3 regions of the Erwinia sp. E_sp_B01_1 genome follow, and region 3 is predicted to be linked to each of the others. Evidence: predicted binding sites of a transcription regulator. Region 3 holds the regulator's gene; each other region holds the start of a gene.

The links. Region 3 encodes CRP, which controls carbon source genes, mostly activating them, when cyclic AMP is high. Its sites were predicted from a motif close to ATGTGANNNNNNTCACAT; they were not measured.
Region 1: VRC33_RS15920 (YfcZ/YiiS family protein) is a predicted target of CRP. The motif match lies at 5,485-5,502, and genes of this name have one in related genera.
Region 2: udp (uridine phosphorylase) is a predicted target of CRP. The motif match lies at 4,761-4,778, and genes of this name have one in related genera.

Annotation. Positions count from the first base shown of each region.
Region 1 covers NZ_CP142208.1:3,398,619-3,406,240, reverse strand. The annotation lists gene VRC33_RS15950 (heme lyase CcmF/NrfE family subunit) at 1-877, shown strand, start outside; gene VRC33_RS15945 (DsbE family thiol:disulfide interchange protein) at 874-1,431, shown strand; gene VRC33_RS15940 (cytochrome c-type biogenesis protein) at 1,428-1,883, shown strand; gene ccmI (c-type cytochrome biogenesis protein CcmI) at 1,883-3,094, shown strand; gene mlaA (phospholipid-binding lipoprotein MlaA) at 3,128-3,889, shown strand; gene fadL (long-chain fatty acid transporter FadL) at 3,950-5,233, opposite strand; gene VRC33_RS15920 (YfcZ/YiiS family protein) at 5,610-5,906, shown strand; gene fadI (acetyl-CoA C-acyltransferase FadI) at 6,074-7,384, shown strand; gene fadJ (fatty acid oxidation complex subunit alpha FadJ) at 7,386-7,622, shown strand, end outside.
Region 2 covers NZ_CP142208.1:4,525,500-4,533,121, forward strand. The annotation lists gene ubiB (ubiquinone biosynthesis regulatory protein kinase UbiB) at 1-706, opposite strand, end outside; gene VRC33_RS21000 (SCP2 domain-containing protein) at 703-1,308, opposite strand; gene ubiE (bifunctional demethylmenaquinone methyltransferase/2-methoxy-6-polyprenyl-1,4-benzoquinol methylase UbiE) at 1,321-2,076, opposite strand; gene rmuC (DNA recombination protein RmuC) at 2,152-3,687, opposite strand; gene udp (uridine phosphorylase) at 3,876-4,637, opposite strand; gene VRC33_RS21020 (dienelactone hydrolase family protein) at 4,927-5,754, shown strand; gene metE (5-methyltetrahydropteroyltriglutamate--homocysteine S-methyltransferase) at 5,850-7,622, opposite strand, start outside.
Region 3 covers NZ_CP142208.1:406,208-413,829, forward strand. The annotation lists gene VRC33_RS01780 (putative adenosine monophosphate-protein transferase Fic) at 1-218, shown strand, start outside; gene VRC33_RS01785 (aminodeoxychorismate synthase component II) at 252-827, shown strand; gene VRC33_RS01790 (aspartate aminotransferase family protein) at 912-2,129, shown strand; gene VRC33_RS01795 (YccS/YhfK family putative transporter) at 2,307-4,385, opposite strand; gene crp (cAMP-activated global transcriptional regulator CRP) at 4,444-5,076, opposite strand; gene VRC33_RS01805 (OsmC family protein) at 5,385-5,786, shown strand; gene VRC33_RS01810 (phosphoribulokinase) at 5,796-6,707, opposite strand; gene VRC33_RS01815 (YheU family protein) at 6,797-7,015, opposite strand; gene VRC33_RS01820 (hydrolase) at 7,017-7,622, opposite strand, start outside.

The sequences.
Region 1 (7,622 bases), 1.8 Mb from region 3:
TGCCGCGATGCTGGTGGTATTGCTGGGCACGTTGCTGCCCCTGGTACACAAGCAGCTTGGCCTGGGCAGCATCTCGATTGGCGAACCCTTCTTTAATACGCTGTTTACCTGGCTGATGGCTCCGCTGGCGCTGATGCTCGGTATCGGGCCGCTGGTTCGCTGGCGTCGTGATGAACCGCAGAAGCTCTGGAAACGTCTGGCAATCGCCGTGGTTGGCACTCTGGTGCTCTCTGTCCTGCTGCCGTGGCTGATGCAGGATCGCATCGAAGCGATGGCGGTAGTTGGTTTGCTGATGTCGATCTGGGTGATCTTCCTGACGCTGATGGAACTGCACGAGCGCGCCACCCATCGTCATGGCTTCTTTAAAGGACTGACGCATCTCTCCCGCAGCCACTGGGGCATGGTGCTGGGGCATCTGGGCGTGGCCGTCACGGTGATCGGTATCGCCTTCAGCCAGAATTACAGCGTGGAACGTGATGTGCGGATGCGCGCCGGGGATACGGTCGATATCCACGATTATCATTTTACCTTCCGTGATGTTCACAACCTGCAGGGCCCCAATTTTACCGGTGGCGTGGGGATTATTGATGTGACCCGCAACGGCAGACATGAGGCGACGCTGCGTGCTGAGAAACGCTACTACAGCGTGGCCCGCACCATGATGACCGAGGCGGCGATAAACGGTGGATTCACCCGCGATCTCTATGCGGCGCTGGGTGAAGAGCTGGGCGATAACTCCTGGGCCGTGCGCATCTACTACAAACCTTTTGTTCGCTGGATCTGGTTTGGCGGCTTGTTTATGGCTGTGGGCGGCATCTTCTGCCTGTGCGATCCCCGTTACCGTTCGCGCAAAAAAGCGCAGAAGGAGCTGGCATGAGTAAGAAAGTGCTTTATATCCCGCTGGTGCTGTTCCTGCTGCTGGCAGCCGCGCTGATGTGGCAGTTGAACCGCAATGCGAATGGAGACGATCCCACGCTGCTGGAATCGGCCCTGGTGGGGAAACCCGTACCGGTGTTTAAGCTGGAGTCGCTGGATAAACCGGGTAAAACGTACGATCAGTCGGTACTGACGGATGGCAAACCTGTTCTGCTCAATGTCTGGGCTACCTGGTGTCCTACCTGCCGTGCTGAGCATCAGTATCTCAACACGCTGGCCGCTAAAGGCGTGCGCGTGGTGGGACTGAACTACAAAGACGATCGCGGGAAAGCGGTCAACTGGCTGAATACGCTGGGCAACCCCTATGCGCTGAGCCTGTACGACGGCAATGGCATGCTGGGTCTGGATTTAGGCGTGTATGGCGCGCCAGAAACCTTTCTGATCGATGGCAAAGGGATCATCCGCTATCGCCATGCCGGCGATTTGAACGACGACGTATGGATGCGTGAAGTGAAACCCTTATGGGAAAAATACAGCAAGGAGGCTGGAGCATGAAACAGTGGATTTTACTTCTGGCGCTGTTTATCAGCGCCGGAGCGCTGGCAGACAATATTGATACTTATAAATTCTCGTCGGTGGATCAGGAGCAGCAATATCGTCACCTGACCGAGTCGCTGCGCTGTCCGAAATGCCAGAATAACAGCATTGCGGACTCCAACGCGATGATCGCCAGCGACATGAGGCTGAAGGTTTATGAGCTGCTGAAAAACGGGCAAACGCCCGAACAGGTTAAGCAGTATATGGTCGCGCGCTACGGCAATTTTGTCACCTATCAGCCTCCCGTAATGCCCTCCACCATTATCCTGTGGGCTGGCCCGGCACTGTTTGTCCTTATCGGCGCGCTGGTGATTGTGTTACGCAGCAGAAAACGCTCTCCTGATAATGAGATGGACGCAGAACAGCAACAGCGCCTGAATGCGCTTTTAAAGACTAACAGGAAGCAATAATGGCTGGATTCTGGTTAACCCTTCTGGGACTGCTGATTGCGTCAGTTGCGCTGCTGCTGATTGCCGGAGGCCGTAAACATCGCCCGGTGGCTATCGAGCGGGATGCACTGAATAAAGCTTTTTATCATCAGCGGCTGAAAGAGCTGGAAGAAGATGAAGAGCAGGGCGTCGTGGGCGAACGGCCAGAAATGGTCCGTGAACTGCAACAGACCCTGCTGCTTGATATCCCGAATGATGAGCAGATTGTCGAGCGCAGCGTCAGCCGCTGGGTGCTGCTGCCGGGCGTGCTGGTGCTGATCTTCGTCAGTCTGGGCTTTTATTTTAAAACCGGGGGCTTTGCGCAGGTGATGTCGTGGCAACAGGTGCAGAACGATCTGCCTGCACTGCGGGCCCAGGTAATGAACCCTGACGCCAAACCGCTAACGATGGAAGAGCTGGCCCGACTGGGACTGGGGATCCGCACCTCACTGCAACAGGATCCGCAAAACGTGAATGACTGGCTGATGCTGGGACGCATCGGTATGGTGCTGAACAATGCCACTACCGCTACGCAGGCATTCCAGCATGCGATGCAGCTGGCGCCAGAGAACCAGGAAGTCAAACTCAGCTATGCCGATGTGCTGACCCGCTCACCGGATCCGCAGGATAACCGTCAGGCCGGAGAAATGCTCAATGAGATGCTTAAAACGGATAGCAACAATTTGCGGATACTGAGCCTGTTGGCATTTAATGCTTTCAGCCAGCAACACTACCCTGAGGCGATAGCCAGCTGGCAAAAGATGTTACAATTGTTACCGGCTGACGATCAACGCAGGGTAATGATCCAGCGCAGTATTGAGCAGGCGAAAACGGAATCTGGTAAGCAAAACAGCCAGCTGGCGCTGTCAGTAACCCTGACGCCGGCCGCAGAAAAAATGTTACCGGCTGACGGAGTGTTGTATATTTCCGTGGCAGATGGTGTTTCTCCCGTCCCGGTGGCGGTGAAAAAAATGCCTTTAAGCCGTTTTCCTTTATCGCTGACGCTGGATGACAGCAATGCCATGATGCCGGAGCGTTTACTATCTGCTCAGCATCAGGTTCAGGTACGCGTGCGTATCTCGCGTGATGGCAGCGCCAATCCGCAGCCGGGCGACTGGTTCGGTAGCAGTGCCGTGACGCCCTTTACAGGTCACCAGCAACTGGCTGTTGAGATCGACCGGCAGCAGCCTTAAAAGCGGTATTCTATTGATAACAGGGAGAAAGATATGAGCTACCGCGTGACGGGCGTAGCGCTGGCCAGCGTGCTACTGTTGGGATGTGCAAGTTCCAAAACGGCGGACCAGCCTCAGCAAAGATCGGATCCGTTTGAAGGATTCAACCGGACCATGTTCAACTTCAACTACAATGTGTTGGATCCCTACGTGGTACGCCCTGCGGCGGTAGCCTGGCGTGATTACGTCCCCATGCCTGCCCGCACCGGACTCAGCAACTTTTTGGGTAACCTCAGTGAACCCTCAACGATGGTGAACTACTTTATTGAGGGCAAACCTTATAAAGCGATGATCCACTTCAACCGCTTCTTCCTGAACACCGTTCTGGGAATGGGGGGCTTCATTGATGTGGCCGGTATGGCTAACCCAAAACTTGCGAAAGAAGAGCCGCGTGGGTTTGGCAGCACCTTAGGCAATTATGGTGTGGGTTACGGACCCTACGTTGAAGTACCTGCCTATGGCAGCTTTACGCCGCGTGAGGATATTGGCGGGCTAGTGGATGATCTCTATGCGCCACTGAGCTGGCTGACCTGGTGGATGACTGCCGGCAAGTGGGTTGTGGAAGGGGTTGAAACACGAGCGCAGCTGCTGGACTCAGATGCGATCCTGCATAATTCACAGGATCCTTATGCCTTTATCAGAGCAGCCTATTTCCAGCGTCATGACTTCCTGGCCAGCGATGGCAAATTGATCCCGCAGGAAAACCCGAATGCGTCGGCGATCCAGGACGAGCTGAACGATATCGATGCAAACTAGTTTCTGCAGCCATAAAAAAGGCCTGTCATGCGACAGGCCTTTTTTGTTTCTGGCAGAGGATCAGAACTTATAGTTAAAGTTCGCGCCATACAGCCAGGCTTTACCGGTTGAGTTAAAGGTGTAATCACCTTCCTGAATGGTCACGTGCTGACCATGCATATAGGAAACACCTACGTCGACAGAGGCATCCTGGTTAAATGCATAGGAGGCACCGGCGCTCAGCCACAGACGATCCTGGTCCGGGATAGAGATGGAACGGTTTTCAGCTGGAACCGGGCTGTCATCAAAGGCGATACCGGTACGGAAAGTCCAGTTCTCATCATAGAAGTAGGAGGTTCCCAGCGCGATGCGGTAGGCATCTTTGAAGCTTTCATCTTTCTGGAACAGCGTCTGACCATTACTGCCCGTGGCTTTCAGCTCCTGGAACTGGCTCCAGCTGGTATAGGCCAGGCTGTAGTGGACAGCCCACTGCGGTGCCACTTTATGGTAGCCGGAGAGTTCCCACATTTCAGGCAGGTTCAGGGTCAGTGCACCCGGAATGGTGTTGCCATCGGTACCGTACGGCAGGCCAAGATTGGCTGCCTGATTAATCGGGTTAATATAGCCCGGTATGCTGCTCTTATAGTCGCCGTCAAAGTCGATTTTTACTTCAGAACGATAGGAGAGGCCGAAGCGGTTGTTCTCATCCACCTCGTACAGGATACCGGCGTTCCAGCCATAGCCCCACTCATCCCCTTTCAGGTGAGCAATCTGGGTATCTGCCGGCAGGCCCAGCGCCTGACCGGATTCACCCGCATAACGTTCAATTTTGGCACGGGCATAAACGGCATCAAACCCAACACCAAAACTGAAATGCTGATTAAGACGGTAGGCCGTACTTAAATTAAGGTTGAGGGTTTGCAGATCGGTTTTACCGGCATAAGGTCCAGCGGCATAGCTGTTATTAAACTCAGTAGCCAGACCATAATTTGAGGTTGCCGATGCGCCAAGCCACCACTGGTCGTTAATTGGCTGGACGTAATGAATATTGGGCACCCACTCAGCGGGCGCAATATTATTCGCATCCAGACTCTGGCCAGACGGACTGTCACCGCTGATATCCACGTCAGGGTCGATAAATACTGCACCAACAGAGAACATCGGGCGATCCATCAACGCCATAGTGGCAGGGTTGCGGCTGGCAGAAGCCGCCGTATCACCCATCGCACCTTCACCGGAATAGGCACGGCCCAGTCCGATAGAGGAAAATTCATTAAGCTGAAAGCCGGCCGCATAAACGTTCGAAGAGACAATCGCCACTGCAACAGCAAGTGCAGACTTCGCAAACAGGTTCTTATGGTTCATGACCACAACCTCATCTATCTGATTATTATTAAACTCTGTTACATAACGTAACCAGGGATCGCGGATATTAGGGACCGATCTACGGCTAACAAATCAGACCAGTGGCCCCAGTATAGGTCTGACCTGTGATGGTGTTGCAATATTGTTTTATAAATATTTCCGAATTGATCCACAAAAAGAGATCTGCTTAACAAAAACCTGTGGGTATCAAATCACCGCCCTGAGTCTGGCCTGTTTCAGATCAATTTTAACTGTGATTTTCATCACTTAATGGCCCTTTTTCGGTGAATTGACGGACAACGTTTTACGGTAAGCGTAGAGTAGTTGCCAGACATTTCACCTTCTTCCGCCTTCCACAGGCTAACCGGAGACCCCCATGACCCATGCCATTAAAAAATGCAGCGCCACTGAAACGGCCGCCTGCTGCTGTGTAGATGTTGGTACCATCATGGATAACACCGACTGTACCGCAAGCTGGAGCCAGCTGTATGAAACCCGCCAACAGGCAGAAGCGATGCTGGCGCAGCTCACCGAAAAAGCCCGTCAGGTTGAATCCGATCCCTGCGTGATTGATGCCCGCTACAGCGAACAGCCTGATGGCGTGCTGCTGGCAGCGGACTTCACCTTCAGCTGCCAGGCTGAAACGATGATTTTCCAGCTCGGCCTGCGTTAATCTTCCGTGCCGGACAATGAGTGGCAAATCACCGCTCATTGTTCCTTAAAGCGTGTGTGCTCTCGCAATTTTTCTTCAATTCCCGTGCAGATTCATCGAATCCGGTTAACCTTAGAGGTCTGACCTCTTTGGCAATGATGCCGCACAGGATTTTAAGGGTGACCAGAATGAGCACAGCGCTTCCCTTGCTGACGCGTCAGGGCGATCGCATCGCGATCGCTCACGGACTCCGCACACCTTTTGCCCGCCAGGCTACCGCGCTGCACGGCGTTCCGGCCATTGAGCTGGGACGAATGGTCGTCAGCGAACTGCTGGCACGCAGTGAATTGCCACCGGAAGCCATAGAGCAACTGATATTTGGTCAGGTGATACAAATGCCTGAAGCGCCGAATATCGCCCGTGAAATCGTGCTGGGCAGCGGCCTGAGTGTGCATACCGATGCCTATAGCGTCAGCCGGGCCTGTGCCACCAGTTTCCAGGCGGTGGCTAATCTGGCGGAGAGTCTGATGGCCGGAACGGTGCAGGCTGGCATTGCAGGTGGGGCTGACTCCTCCTCAGTTCTGCCGATTGGCGTCAGTAAAAAGCTCGGACGGGTGCTGGTCGATCTCAATAAAGCCAAAACCTTCTCGCAGAAAATGAAGCTGTTCAGCCAGCTTCGCCCGCGAGATTTGCTGCCTGTGCCTCCCGCCGTGGCAGAATATTCCACCGGCCTGCGGATGGGCGACACGGCAGAGCAAATGGCGAAAAGCCACGGTATCTCACGCCTGCAACAGGATGCTTTCGCGCATCGCTCCCATCAGCGTGCTGCCAGAGCCTGGGAATCCGGCAAGCTGACCGGAGAGGTGATGACCGCTTTTGTGCCTCCGTGGCGTAAAGCTTTTGAGCAGGACAACACTATCCGCCTGCAATCCACCCTGGAAGATTACGCCCGGCTTCGTCCGGCGTTCGATCGTAAGCATGGCACAGTAACCGCTGCTAACAGCACGCCTCTGACCGACGGAGCCGCCGCGGTGGTATTGATGACGGAATCGCGTGCCAGAGAGTTGGGGATCGTGCCGCTGGGCTACCTCAGGAGCTACGCCTTCACGGCCATTGATGTCTGGCAGGATATGCTGCTCGGCCCCTCTTATGCATCGCCGCTGGCGCTGGATCGGGCCGGGATTACCCTTAACGATCTGACGCTGATAGATATGCATGAAGCCTTTGCCTCGCAGACGCTGGCCAACCTCAAGATGTTTGCCAGTGAGCGTTTTGCCCGTGAGGTGCTGAACCGGCCCCATGCGCTGGGTGAGGTAAATGAAGAAAAATTCAACGTGCTGGGCGGCTCCATAGCCTACGGGCACCCTTTTGCCGCGACCGGGGCGAGGATGATCACCCAGACGCTCAATGAACTGCGACGCCGCGGCGGTGGGCTGGGCCTGGTTACCGCCTGCGCCGCAGGTGGTTTAGGGGCTGCAATGGTTCTGGAGGCGGAATAAGATGGAAAACACCACGGCTTTTACCCTGGCGATGAGGCTGGATAACGTTGGCGTCATAACTATTAATGTGCCTGGCGAGAAGATGAACACGCTGAAGGCGGAGTTTGCCGACCAGATTCGGGAGGTGATTGCCAAAGCACGAAGTCATCAGCGTCTTGCCGGGCTGGTGTTGATTTCAGGCAAACCGGACTCCTTTATAGCCGGAGCGGATATTTCGATGATTGCCGCCTGCAAAACG
Region 2 (7,622 bases), 680 kb from region 3:
TGCCATAATCCGAGAATATTTCAGGCACATAGAGCATTTTGCTCTTGTCGAAATTACGGCGTAACTGGATAGCGTTAGCTGCTTCACGCAGCAGGTTCAGCTCGTCAATCAGCGTCTTTTCGTAGTCCGCCACCACTTCCTGAGGACGCAGACGGCGGCCATCAGGTAACAGACGAGGTACCCAGCGGGCCATACGATTGATCAGCTTCATATCCGCTTTGATCACCGGCAGGATGTCAGGACGGATAACTTTGATTACCACTTCCCGGCCATTCTCTTTCAGCGTGGCAGTATGCACCTGAGCGATGGAAGCCGAAGCCAGAGGTTTGATCTCAAAGTGATCAAACAGCGTTTCAACCGGGCAGCCTAACGATAATTCAATCTGCTGTTTGGCCAGTACGCCGTCGAAAGGCGCAACACGGTCCTGCAGCATAGCCAGCTGGTCAGCAATTTGCGGGGGAAACAGATCGCGACGGGTAGACATCATCTGACCAAACTTGATCCAGACCGGTCCCAGCTGCTCCAGCGACAGACGAAGCCGTTCACCCAGCAGGAGATCCTTATGCCGGCCTGGCATCCAGAACAGACATTTACGCCACAGACGGAACAGAAGGGTCAGGCGGGTTTTGGGAACCAGTTCATCCAGGCCATAGGTGAGAAATATGCGGATGATAAAATAGAGGCGGCGAAGTTCTCCGAAGCTCATTTGGCCTCCAGGTTCGTCAGGCGGGTTTCTATTAGGGCAAGATCTCTCGACAACGCATCCACTTCCTCAGCAAACCAGGCCGCCTCGAGCCCACCGGGCGCAAGACGCCACTCTTCAGTGAGGGCCTGGCCAAGGTAATCCTGCTTACGTTGCACATCTCCGCGAATAAACCGCGCACTGCGGCGGGCCAGCTGGCTGATCCCCTGTGCTACCACATCCCCGGTCCAGGGCGCGAGGTATTCAGCAGGATCCAGCTCGGCAAGATCGATAAGGGCTGAGAAATGCTGCACAACCTGCAAATCCCCTTCAACTTCCAGTTCACCACTGCGGATCAGGCTGGTCAGTTGCTGACGGTCACGCAATTTGCGCAGCGTGGCAATCTGCGTTTTTACCGTACAGTCGGGTGTGTCACTCCACTCACCCAGCACGTCAACCTGGCGTTCGCTGAAGATAAAAATCAGCGGATGTTTAAGTTCAGCCAGCACAATAGCCAGGCTTTTACCGTTAAGGCGCTGACGTGCGGCTTTCAGGCCACGATCGCGATAGAGGATTTGATTTAGCGCCGTTTCCAGCCCCGCAGTTAACAGCGGCGTTAAAGTCATTCGCTTTCCTGTTTAAAACTTGAATCCACGGTGCAGTGCAACGATGCCACCAGTAAGGTTGTGGTAGGTGGTATTTTCAAAACCTACCTCTTCCATCATCTGCTTCAGGGTATCCTGATCGGGATGCATACGGATGGATTCAGCCAGGTAGCGGTAGCTTTCAGAGTCTTTCGCTACCAGTTCACCGATGCGTGGCAGGATATGGAAGGAGTAAGCGTCGTAAGCTTTGCTTAACGGCTCCAGCTGAGGCTTAGAGAATTCCAGAATCAGCAGACGGCCGCCTGGCTTTAATACGCGGAACATAGAGGCCAGCGCTTTCTCTTTTTCCGTGACGTTACGCAGGCCAAAGGCGATGGTAATGCAGTCAAAATGGTTGTCCGGGAATGGCAGAGCTTCTGCATTCGCCTGAACATAGTTGACGTTGCCGATAATGCCGTTGTTACGTAATTTTTCACGTCCAACTTTCAGCATGGAACTGTTGATATCAGCCAGCACTACTTCGCCAGTCTCGCCAACAAGGCGTGAGAATTTAGCCGTCAGGTCGCCGGTACCACCAGCCAGATCCAGCACTCGCTGTCCGCGGCGCACGCCGCTGCAGTCGATAGTAAAACGCTTCCATACGCGGTGGATGCCAAATGACATCAGATCGTTCATCAGATCGTATTTGGCCGCAACGGAATGGAAAACATCTGCCACCATTTCAGCCTTATCGCTTTTTGCTACGGTACGAAAGCCGAAATGGGTGGTGTCCTTTGATTCATCTGCCATTTGTTTTGCCTGCTCTGCAATCAATTATCTGCCAAGTGTACCAGAGTCCCGCAGGTCAGGCACGCAGCCCGGTGCTTATTCATTGACGCGTGCGGCCCTGTTATCCGGACTCAATCCAAACGGGCTTTGCGGATCGTCCTGCTCTTCATCGCCGGGATTTTCAGGGAAATCCGGCATCGCCTGCTCCACCAGCCGCGGGTTAATAGGTCGCTTCACTTCCACACCCAGCTGGCGGAAGCTTTCTGTCTGGGCTATCAGATTACCGCGACCTTCAGAGAGTTTTTTCATCGCAAAACGGTAGCTCTCCTGCGCCTTATCCAGGCTCTGGCCCATTGCGGACATATCGTCCACAAATAACCGCATCTTGTCGTAGAGCTTCGCAGCCCGATCGGCGATACGTTGCGCATGACGGCTCTGATGTTCATAGCGCCAGAGATTATTAATGGTTCTCAGGGCTACCAGCAGCGTGGTTGGACTCACTAACATGATGTTCAGGTTCAGGGCTTCGTTGATCAGCTCTGGCTGGCGATCGATAGCTAACAGGAATGCCGGTTCAACCGGGATAAACATCAACACATAATCCAGCGAGCGTAAACCGGGCAATTGTTGATAATCTTTTCGGCTCAGCAGGCGCAGGTGCCCCCGAATGGCAGCAATATGTTCGCTGATGGCCACTTCCCTGTCAGCCTCATCTTCGCCATTGAAGTAGCGCTCATAAGCCACCAGTGTCATTTTGGCATCGATAACCACATCCTTGCCCTGCGGCAGGCGCACAATCACATCAGGTTGCATCCGCCCGCTTTGTTCGAGCTGAATGTTCACCTGCGTTTCATACTCATGCCCCTCACGCAGCCCGGACGCCTCCAGCACCCGGCTGAGCACCACTTCGCCCCAGTTGCCCTGGGTTTTATTATCGCCTTTCAGGGCTTTAGTCAGGTTGATCGCTTCCTGGGCCATTTGCGCATTAAGCTGCTGAAGATTGCGAATTTCGTGGGAAAGCGTGTGCCGTTCACGGGCTTCCTGACCAAAGCCTTCCTGCACCTGTCGGCGGAACCCTTCAAGCTGTTCGCGAAGAGGAGAAATCAGGCTGTTAAGGCTCTGCTTATTCTGCTCGTCGACCCGGCGGCCACTGTTTTCAAAAATCCGGTTAGCCAGATTTTCAAACTGGGCATTCAGCCGCTGTTCACTGTTGACCAGCAGGCGCTGCTTCTCATCTGCCGCCATCCGCGTCTCTTCAAGACGAATAGTCACCTCACGCAATTCCGCTTCCTGCGAGCTGTTGATTTCCAACTGATTCCGTAACTCGCGCGTCAGCTGTTCGGTTTCGTTGCGCCAGTGGTCAAGATGGTGGAGCTTCTCCTGGGCCGCTGACAAGGTGCCATGTAGCTGGCGCAGTTCGAGTTCATTTTGCCTCTGGGCTGTTTGCTGGCTCTCTGTCTGAAGCTGAAGTCTGTCCCGTTCCTGGCGCAGTTGTTCGGCTGCCTGGAGCAGCAGTTGCCGTTCGGTCTCCTGTTTTGAAGAGACCTGCTGCCCGCGAAACCAGGCAATCACCCACCCCGCTAACAGGCCAGCCAGGCCAAGACAAACGCCATAACTGATTGTTGCATCCACCGTTGTTCTCCCGCACGAACTTATCTACGGGAAAAGGTAGAGGCGCACTGTATGAATGTCCAGATAAAAAGCAGGAAGCTGGGCCGTGATGAAGGGATTTGTAGCAAATTCTGGAGGCGGACCGAAGAATATCAACTTTCGGGGGGAGGAAGAAAAACAGAGGGGAACTCCCCTCTGCATCAAGCCGATCAGATTAAACGACGGGCAGCGTCCACCACGATGCGCACGGCATCGCTTTCGGTTCTTTTCATGGTTTCAGCGTCAGGTATTTCCTGCTGGGTACGGTTGACAATTACACCAGCAACCATACCTGCACGCAGCCCCTGGCTTGCACACATGGTTAACAGGGTGGCGGACTCCATCTCGTAGTTCAGCACGCCCATTTGCTGCCATTCCTTCATAGAATCCTGGTAACGCTTGACCACACGGCCTGAGAAGGTGTCATAACGTTCCTGACCCGGATAGAAGGTATCGGACGAGGCGGTGATGCCAATATGCGTGGTTGCACCGGCTGCTTTAGCCGCTTCTACCAGTGCCGTCGTGCAGGTAAAGTCAGCCACGGCTGGGAACTCCAGCGGCGCAAAATGCAGGCTCGCACCATCAAGACGGACCGATCCTGTAGTCACCAGGACATCACCCACGTTGATGTCAGGTTGAATGGCGCCGGTGGTCCCAACGCGCAGGAATGTCCGTACGCCCAGTTGTGCGAGCTCTTCCACAGCAATAGACGTTGAAGGACCCCCAATACCGGTGGAACAAACGATAACGGTTTTTCCCTCAATTTCTGCGCGCCAGGTAGTGAATTCCCGGTGCGAGGCCAGGTGGACAGGATTGTCCATCAGGGCGGCAATTTTTTTCACCCGTTCAGGGTCGCCCGGCACAATCGCCAGGGTTGCGCCCTGCAAATCCGCTTTTGTTAAACCCAAGTGAAAAACGTCTGAGTGTGCCATTTCAAACTCCTGTAACGGAAAAGGGGGATAAGATCATTGGTGCTCACAGTAATGCAAAGTCGCCGAAATTTATGTGAATTGAATCACTCTCATTAATGAAAGTTGCAACAGTTAACATTTAAGAAGTGATATGAGTCACATTTAAACACTGTTTTCTGTGCCGTTGCTACAACTTGCCCTGTGGCCTGAGCAGCGGCAGTGTTAATGATGAGCGCTGAACGGTCCCCTGACCTGAACGTAATCCTGGCTATAGTTAGCTGATTACGCTAATGCATACATGGAGAGAACAATGAAAACCGAAGAAAATATAACTCAAAAAATGAGCAATAATGGGTTCACTCCTGCGGTCTCACCTACCGCATCAACCACAATCATTACCGACAGCGCTGAAATTCAGTCAGGTGAAACCTCGATCCCGACGCAGGGCGAAAATATGCCTGCTTTTCATGCCAAACCACGCCATGCCAGTGGCCCGCTTCCGGTGATTCTGGTGGTGCAGGAGATTTTCGGCGTCCATGAGCATATCCGCGATATCTGCCGCCGTCTGGCAAATGAAGGTTACCTGGCCATTGCACCAGAGCTGTACTTCCGTCAGGGTGATCCTTCTGAATACCACGACATCCCTACGCTTTTTAAAGAGTTAGTCAGCACCGTGCCAGACTCTCAGGTGCTTGCCGATTTGGATCATGTTGCTAACTGGGCTTCCCGTCATGGCGGCGATATGCGCAACATGGGGATCACCGGTTTTTGCTGGGGAGGCCGCATCACCTGGCTGTATGCAGCACACAACCCTCAGCTTAAAGCTGCCGTAGCCTGGTATGGCAAACTGGTAGGCGAAAAGACCCTGAAACAGCAGAAGCAGCCGGTAGATGTCGCTGTAGATTTGACTGCCCCGGTATTAGGGCTTTATGGCGGAAAGGATGACAGCATTCCCCAGGAGAGCGTGGAAACTATGCGCCAGGCGCTGCGCGCGGCAAATTCAAAATCCGAAATCGTGGTTTATCCCGATGCCGGACACGCTTTCAACGCTGATTATCGTCCCAGCTATCACCAGGAGTCAGCCAAAGATGGCTGGCAGCGGATGCTTTCATGGTTTCAGCAGAACGGCGTGAAATAACGCTGCTGAGCATTGAAGCTCACGTGCCCCTCCCTGCCTGATTAATTCATAAAAAAAGGGGCGCCATGCGCCCCCATTTCATCTCAGCAGGATAATCAGGCTTCGGCCTTACGCAGATTCTGCGCGGCTTTCACCATGTTAGCCAGCGCCTGACGGGTTTCCGGCCAGCCACGTGTTTTCAGACCACAATCCGGATTAACCCACAGACGCTCGACCGGAATACGTTTTGCCGCCTTCAACAGCAGCTCTTCCATCCACTCCACGCTCGGGACGTTGGGTGAGTGAATGTCGTAGACGCCCGGACCAATGTCATTCGGGTATTCAAACTCTTCAAATGACTCCAGCAGCTCCATATCCGACCGTGAAGTTTCAATGGTGATGACGTCTGCATCCAGCGCCGCAATGGAATCCATGATGTCGTTAAATTCGCAGTAACACATATGGGTGTGGATCTGGGTCTCATCCTGCGCCACAGCGGCATTCAGGCGGAAGGCATCAACAGCCCACTCCAGATAGGCAGCCCAGTCGGACTGGCGAAGTGGCAGACCTTCACGCAGGGCTGGCTCATCAATCTGAATAATACCGATACCGGCTTTCTCCAGATCTTCCACTTCATCACGCAGTGCCAGCGCAATCTGTTTAGCGATGGTTTCGCGGGTAACGTCCTCGCGAGGGAAAGACCAGCACAGGATAGTGACCGGCCCGGTCAGCATGCCTTTTACCGGTTTTTCGGTCAGAGACTGGGCGTATTTCGCCCACTCAACGGTGATCGCTTCAGGACGGCTGATATCACCAATAATCACCGGGGGCTTAACGCAGCGTGAACCATAGCTTTGTACCCAGCCATTCTGGGTGAAGGCAAACCCGTCCAGGTTTTCACCGAAATATTCCACCATATCGTTACGTTCCGCTTCGCCGTGGACCAGCACGTCCAGGCCCAGACGCTCCTGCTCTACGATGGCCTGTTTAATATGTTCAGCGATACCAGTGCGATAATGGCTGCCATCCAGACGCCCCTGTTTAAAGTCCAGGCGCAGGCCACGGATTTCAGTTGTTTGCGGGAAGGAACCGATAGTCGTGGTTGGCCATGCAGGTAGCTGGAAGCGCTTACGCTGAGCTTCAGCACGGACAGCATAACTGTTGTCACGCTGGCTCTCTTTAGCCGTGATGCCTGCCAGACGCTGGCTAACAGCCGCGTTATGGACACGTTTTGAATCACGGCGTGCACGGACTGGCGCACTCCAGGCCTCCAGCGACTGTGGGTCATTATTGTTAAGCGCATTGCTCAGCAATGACAGCTCGGCACATTTTTGCAGCGCGAAGGCAAACCAGCTTTTCACCTCTTCATCCAGGCGCGTTTCGGTGCTCAGATCGATCGGACTGTGCAGCAGTGAACAGGAAGAGCCAATCCACAACTGTTTACGCTGACTCACCAGCGGCTGGAGACGTTCAAACCAGCTGCTCAGGTCAGCACGCCAGACGTTACGGCCATTGATCACGCCAACGGAGAGCAACCAGTCAGCAGGGATTTTGGCGTTCAGCCCGGCGATATTATCTTTCCCATGTACCAGATCAACATGCAGGCCCTGGACCGGGAGTTCACGAATAGTGTCGATATTAGTGCCAGCACTTTCGAAATAGGTGGTCAGCAGCAAATTAGTTTGCCCCTGCAGGGCTTCATACGCGGGTTTAAACGCGTTCAGCCACTCCTGCGGCAGCTCCAGCACCAGAGCGGGCTCATCAATTTGCACCCATTCGACATCGCGCTTCGCCAGCTCGGCCAGCACCTGCTGGTAGACAGGCAGAATGTCCTGCAACAGGCTCAGACGGTTAAACTGCTCACCCTTAACTTTGCCCAACCACAGGTA
Region 3 (7,622 bases):
GCGAGCTGACGGTGCTGCATCCTTTCCTGCGTGGCAATGGCCGCACGCAACGTTTGCTGTTTGAGCAGATCGTTATTCAGGCCGGTTATGATATTCAGTGGAAGAAAACAGACAGCGACAGTTGGAAAGAGGCTAACCGCGCCAGCCTGGAAGGGGATCTGAGTTTACTCACCGCCGCGTTTGGCAAAGTGGTAAGCGAACGGCAGGAAAATGCGTAGAATGGCGGCGTCCCAGATCATCCCGGAGCCAACATGCTACTGCTTATCGATAACTACGACTCTTTTACCTGGAATCTTTACCAGTATTTTTGCGAGCTGGGGGCTGAGGTAGAGGTTCACCGTAACGATGAAATTTCGCTGGCGCAGATTGCGGATTTACAGCCGGAGCGGCTGGTGATTTCACCCGGGCCTTGCACGCCAGATGAGGCGGGGATTTCTCTGGCCGCTGTCCGTGAGTTTGCCGGGAAGATGCCCATTCTGGGCGTTTGTCTTGGACATCAGGCCATCGCACAGGCTTTCGGCGCTCGTGTAGTGCGTGCGCGTCAGGTGATGCACGGGAAAGTGTCGGCTATTGAACATAACGATCGTGGCGTGTTTGCTGGCCTGAACCATCCGCTAACCGTTACCCGTTATCATTCGTTGATAGTGGAAACGGCCTCGCTGCCGGAAGCGTTCGAGGTCACGGCATGGACACTCTCCAACGGAGAACCGGATGAGATCATGGGCTTTCGTCACCGTCATTTACCGCTGGAAGGCGTACAGTTTCATCCTGAAAGCATCCTCAGCGAGCAGGGGCATCAACTCCTCGGTAATTTCCTGAAAGCGTGAAATAATTGCAATTCAGTGATTTTTTATGCATATTTTGTGATTATAATTTCACTCTCTGACAACGAAAAAAACATGAGGTAGTCAATGGCAGCGGATAAATTAGCGGTAACGCGGGCGACGTTCGATGAGGTGATATTGCCTGTTTATGCACCAGCGCAGTTTGTGCCGGTGAAAGGCAAAGGCAGCCGGGTCTGGGATCAGCAGGGCAAAGAGTATATCGACTTTTCCGGTGGTATTGCGGTCACGGCGTTGGGGCACTGCCATCCGGCGTTGGTGGAAGCATTAAAAACTCAGGGCGAAACACTGTGGCATACCAGCAACGTGTTCACCAATGAGCCAGCTTTGCGCCTCGCCAGCAAGCTGATTGCCGCCACCTTTGCCGAACGTGTGTTCTTTGCCAACTCGGGTGCAGAAGCCAACGAAGCCGCTTTCAAGCTGGCGCGTTACTACGCTTCCAAACGTCATTCACCCTACAAAAGTAAAATCATTGCCTTCCATAACGGGTTTCATGGCCGCACGCTGTTTACCGTTTCCGTGGGTGGGCAGCCTAAATATTCTGACGGCTTTGGTCCGAAGCCTGCGGATATTGTCCATGTGCCGTTTAACGATCTGGCTGCCGTTAAGGCGGTGATTGATGACCATACCTGTGCCATTGTGGTTGAGCCGATTCAGGGCGAGGGCGGCGTGATGCCAGCGACTCTGGAGTTTATGCAGGGGCTGCGCGAATTATGTGATAAGCATCAGGCGCTGCTGGTGCTGGATGAAGTGCAGAGCGGTATGGGCAGGAGCGGCAAGCTGTTTGCTTATGAGCATTATGGCGTGCAGCCGGATATCCTCACCACCGCTAAAGCGCTGGGCGGCGGTTTCCCGGTCAGTGCGATGCTGACTACCAACGAGATCGCTTCCACTATGTCGCCGGGCGTTCATGGCACCACGTATGGCGGTAATCCGCTGGCCTGCGCCATAGCAGAAGCCGCGCTGGATATTATCAACACCGAAGAGGTGCTGAGCGGTGTGGAAGCTCGCCGTGAGCAGTTTGTCACCGCACTGAAGGCCCTCGATGTGAAGCTGGATTTGTTCAGCGATATTCGTGGCAAAGGGTTACTGATTGGTGCCGCACTGAAGCCGCAACATGCAGGTAAAGCGCGGGACATTCTGAATGCCGCCGCAGCGGAAGGAGTGATGATTCTGAATGCCGGAACGGATGTGATCCGTTTCGCCCCTTCGCTGGTAATTGAACCTACTGATATTGAAGAGGGCATGGCCCGCTTTGCTAAAGCGGTAGAACAAGCGCTGGCTTAACAGACCGACAGGGAGCTGAGCTGCTCAGCTCCCTGGGGATTTCCCATCAGCTCAAATTTTGCATCAGATCCCTTTCCACGCCATGCCGCTCTCTCACACCTGCATTCGTACCGCCCCCTGCAGACCGGCTGTCAGGCCCTCTTTCATCTCACCGTACAGGCAGCACAGGATAAGCAGTCAGGACGATTTTCTTAACTTGCGTGAGAGCCAGCGTCCGTGGTGCGGACGTGAACTCCAGGCGAGTGAGGAGATGGTATGCATCACGCTCAGATGCCCCAGAATACGCTTCACATGCCTTTCAAGAATGGTGACCGGCCCCTGATGAAACTCCACCTGTGAATCCAGCACGTTAGCTTCAGAGCTGGGGCCATCATATTCCAGTCGCTGCTGACAGCGTTGCAGTGCCACCTCGCAGGATTGCAAATAGCGCTCTGCCAGCGAAGAGGTCAGCATGGTGTGCTCGCGCGCCAGCGTGGTCATGGCATTGATATGCTCAACGATAAACTGACTGTGCGTTACCCAGAGTTTCATATCGGAAAGATAACTGGGATCAAATCCCGGCTCCTGCATCGCCTGATTCAGCGAGTTATACAGCGCGTTGTGAGCCTGATTTACTTTTATGCGCTGGTAAGCCAGCTTCACCGGATCCTGCTCATTCCCCAGTAAAAGCTGTAACGCATCCTGATAAGTGCCCAACGCATCGTGCGCATTCTGTCGCAGCAGACCGCTTTGCCACTGTGGCCATAACCAGACCATGCCGGCAAAGGCAATCAGACAGCCCATCAACGTATCCAGCAACCGGGGCAGCAGGAAATCTGCCCCATTCAGCGAGAGGAGCTGTAAAGAGTAAACGGCGGTGACGGTAAAACCGATCATGGCAAAGCCGTAGAACTTACGGATAAACAGATAGCTGATCAGGGTGATCGCCAGCATCACCAGCAGGACGATCGATTCCGGTGCCTGAAGTCGCAGGGTTATAGCCGCAATAACCAACCCGGCAAGCGTGCCAAGCGCACGGTGCTGGATCCTTACCCGGGTGGCACTGTAGCCATTCTGACTGACGAACATCACCGTCATCAGGATCCAGTAAGGTTTTGGCAGATTAAAGAACAGCGCCAGGGAGCTGGCAAAGGTCAGCATCACGGCGAACCGGCCTGCGGTTCGCAGGGCTGCGGATTTCAACGACAGATAGCTTTTGATGGCGGGCAGCAGAGGCAGCCGGCGTTGCCGATCGGCCATTAAGTCCCGCTGATAGAGAGGGCGCTGCGTGCGCAACACCCGTCCGATACGGCTGAAATGGTAATAGCAAAAGGTCCCAACCGGATTATCCGGATTCTGACGCGAAATTTTCTCCAGCGCCTGCAACTGTTTTTCCATGGTGAAACGGTTGGGCAGCTTGTGATAGAGGATATCGTCGGCCAGTTCACGCAGCCTGGCAGCTATAGTCTGAGCATTCCAGCGAATGACCGCTTCAGCATGGCTCTGCTCAACCAGTTTTTGCACCTCCTCCGGCTGATGCAGACTGACTGAGATATGTTCCTGCAAATCCAGCGCCACCTGAAATGCCCGGGTTAGCCGTTTATGATGGTTATAACGGGTAGCTGACAGCATGTGCATTTGCTGATAGCAGGTGGTGATCAGGTCGACAGCTTTCTGCTGTCGTATCAGCAGCGGAGGCAGGGCCTTTTCAGGATCGGTAAGCCGGGTCAGCAGGGTATATTTGGCTTCGCAATAGCCCGCCAGCTCCCGGTAGAGCAGGCTGAGAGTTTCGCGCATCGGCTGCTCTTTCCACAGCCAGAACCAGAACCAGTTAAAGACTCCGTACCAGATTGTGCCCAAAATATAGAGCATCGGCGGTTCCCAGACGGGCATACGTCCGGCCAGACTCAGCGTAAAAATTGCAGCAATCAGCGAGCCTGGCAGCAAACGCCCATGCAGCGGGCTTAGCTCCCCGGTAATGCCCAGCAGCATCGCCATCGTAAAGAGAATAACCGGCAGGGGAACGGCATGGCCGCCAAGGTACTGGATCAGGAAGCTGCTGAAGGCAAACAGGCTTCCGCCGACAATCAGGCGTTTGAAAAAACGTTTATGAGGCGTATCGAGACCAGCAATATTGCAACAGGCAGGCACTAAGGAAAAGAGTAAACCTCTCTGCAAATCGCCCAGCAGCCATCCTGTAGCCACGGGTAAACAGAGCACCAGCGTCTGGCGCAGTGCGTAATTAACTTCTGGGTGATAAATGATTCGACGCCACATCACTCCGTACCAAATAAAACGGCGCAACAGTAACTGTTGCGCCGTGGATCAGAGCCGATTAGCGAGTGCCGTAGACAACGATCGTTTTACCGTGTGCCGAGATCAGGTTTTGATCTTCCAGCATTTTCAGAATACGCCCTACCGTTTCACGTGAGCAGCCAACGATCTGCCCAATTTCCTGGCGGGTGATTTTGATCTGCATGCCGTCCGGATGCGTCATGGCGTCGGGTTGCTTCGCCAGGTTCAGCAGGGTTTGCGCGATGCGACCTGTCACATCGAGGAAAGCTAAATTGCCCACTTTCTCAGAAGTCACCTGCAGACGACGCGCCATCTGTGAAGAGAGACGCATCAGAATGTCAGGGTTAACCTGAATCAGCTGACGGAATTTTTTGTAGGAGATCTCAGCCACTTCACAGGCTGTCTTCGCACGTACCCACGCGCTGCGTTCCTGACCCTCTTCGAACAGGCCAAGCTCGCCAATGAAGTCACCCTGATTGAGGTAAGAGAGGATCATCTCTTTGCCTTCTTCATCCTTGATAAGTACCGCTACTGCGCCTTTGACGATGTAGTAGAGCGTTTCCGCCTTTTCACCCTGATGAATCAGCGTGCTTTTGGAGGGATACTTATGAATATGGCAATGTGACAGGAACCATTCAAGTGTCGGGTCTGTTTGCGGTTTGCCGAGAACCATTCGCTGTTATCCTCTGTTGTAATCGTGCCTAAATACAGGGGCAGAGTTCCCTGCCAGGCGTTGAAATAGTCAAGCGTTTCCCATCAGGAAATTTATTCGGGCCTCTGTCAAAAGCCTGGCTCGTTATGTCGTCCCGTTTCGTCATGCATGTAGAGTACTGACGAATATATTACAGCTTTGTTTGTAGCACAGCTTTCAATGGGTGTCTTCTGTTGTCTCGCTTCAGCATAGTGCGAAAACTGCCGCATTGCCGTTTTTCAGGGTAAAGCGTAATCTGAGGTTAACTGAATGAATTAGAGGAACTTGTTATGCAGGCTCGGGTAAAGTGGGTAGAAGGGTTAACGTTTTTGGGAGAATCCTCATCGGGACATCAGGTGTTGATGGATGGGAATTCAGGCGATAAGGCACCAAGCCCGATGGAAATGGTGCTGATGGCCGCGGGCGGATGCAGCGCAATAGATGTGGTTTCCATCCTGCAGAAGGGCCGTCATAACGTCAGGGATTGCGAGGTTAAGCTAACTTCAGAGCGCCGTGAGGAAGCACCCCGCCTGTTTACCCATATCAATATGCACTTTATTGTCAGCGGTGCAGCGCTGGCTGATAAGGCCGTAGCGCGTGCTGTGGATCTCTCCGCTGAGAAATATTGCTCTGTTGCGCTGATGTTAGGAAAGGGCGTGGAGATCACCCACAGTTATGAAGTGATTGAATAACAGGATAAGTCACTGCATCACCGTTTTGCTGCTGCCCCGCACTGTCGGGGCATCACTCAATTTTTTCCCCTGGATCAGCCGTTTCACCAGCGGCCCCATGATCAATTCCATCGCCAGCCCCATTTTTCCACCCGGCACCACTAATGTATTGATGTGGGAGATAAAAGACCCCTGTAGCATCGACAACAGGTAGGGGAAATCAATATCCTCCAGCGCCTGGAAGTGGATCACTACAAAGCTCTCATCCAGCGAGGGAATGGCTCGCGCAGCGAAGGGGTTAGAGGTATCTACAGTGGGGACGCGCTGGAAGTTGATGTGTGTGCGCGAGAACTGTGGGGTGATGAAATTAATGTAATCTTCCATAGAGCGCACTACCGAATCCATTACCGCCTCGCGGGAGTGCCCCCGTTCACTGGTGTCGCGCACTAATTTCTGGATCCACTCCAGGTTAACGATGGGGACCACGCCGACCAGCAGGTCAACATGCTGTGAAACGTTATCGGTAGGCGTCACGACACCGCCGTGCAGGCCTTCATAAAACAAAACGTCGGTAGGTTCAGGCAGGGGTTGCCACGGCGTAAAGGTGCCCGGAACCTGGTTCCACGGCACAGCTTCATCATAAGTGTGAAGGTATTTACGCGATTTGCCGCTGCCGCTACGGCCATATTCAGCAAAGGTGTGTTCCAGTAGCGCGAAGTCATTGGCTTCGGGACCGAAATAGCTGATATGCCGGCCCATATCGCGCGCCTTACGGATGGCCATGTCCATCTCAGGACGGGTGTAGCGATGAAAGCTGTCACCTTCGACTTCTGCAGCATGCAGATTCAGCTGCTGGAAAATTTTTCTGAAAGCCAGGCTGGTGGTAGTGGTTCCCGCTCCGCTGGAACCGGTCACCGCGATGACCGGATGTTTGGCTGACATGGCATACCTCCCTGAAAAAAATCACATCGATCCAGCATTGGTACCATGTTTAACGCACAGGTGTCATCTCTGTGCATTAAACCGCCTTGTTAACCGGTCACCTGGCCACGAGGCATAATATTTACTGTTTCATGCAGTTCTGACCACACCAGCACTACTTCGCCGCTGTTTAGCAGGCGGCGAACGTCTGCAACTTTTTGTTCAAGGGTCTTTTCCTGCTCGCCATAGTCAGTGCCCTCCCGCAGCACAAAGGCTTCCAGCAGGTTATCGAGAGTTTCAGCGTCTAAATCTTTCCAGGGAATAATCACGTTAGTTGTCCAGCCAGGTTGAAAGCCATTGAGGTATACGTTGCTCAAGCCACATTTGCGGTTTCCGCAGGGTGCCGCCGACAAATCCTACGTGGCCGCCATACTCCGTCAGCTGATAAGTGACGCTGGAAGGCAGCAGGCCGGCAGCGGGTATGACCTCGCTGGTCATAAAGGGATCGTCTTTAGCATGGATGATCAGCAAAGGTTTTGCCACGCCGGGCAGTAAAGGCATCGCGCTACAGCGGCGATAATAGTCTGTTGCATCCAGAAATCCGTGCGCTCTGGCCGTAATAACGTCATCAAAATCCCGCAGTTTTTTCAACGCCCGGAGCTGCGGAAGGTCGATGGGCAGCGTTCCGGGCCAGGCGAGTAATTTACGCTCGGCATTCTGCTTGAGCAGGCTGAGGAGATAGCGCTGGTAGAAACGGGAAAATCCCTGTTCCAGCTTCAGGCTACAGGGTTCAAGCATCAGTGGGGCAGAAACCACCACTCCGGCATCAAGCAGGCAGGCATTCCCCTGTTCACCCATCAGACAGGCCAGCATATTTCCCCCAAGAGAGAAACCCACAGCAGCGGTAGGCACCGCTCCCCATTCCTCCCTTAGCCA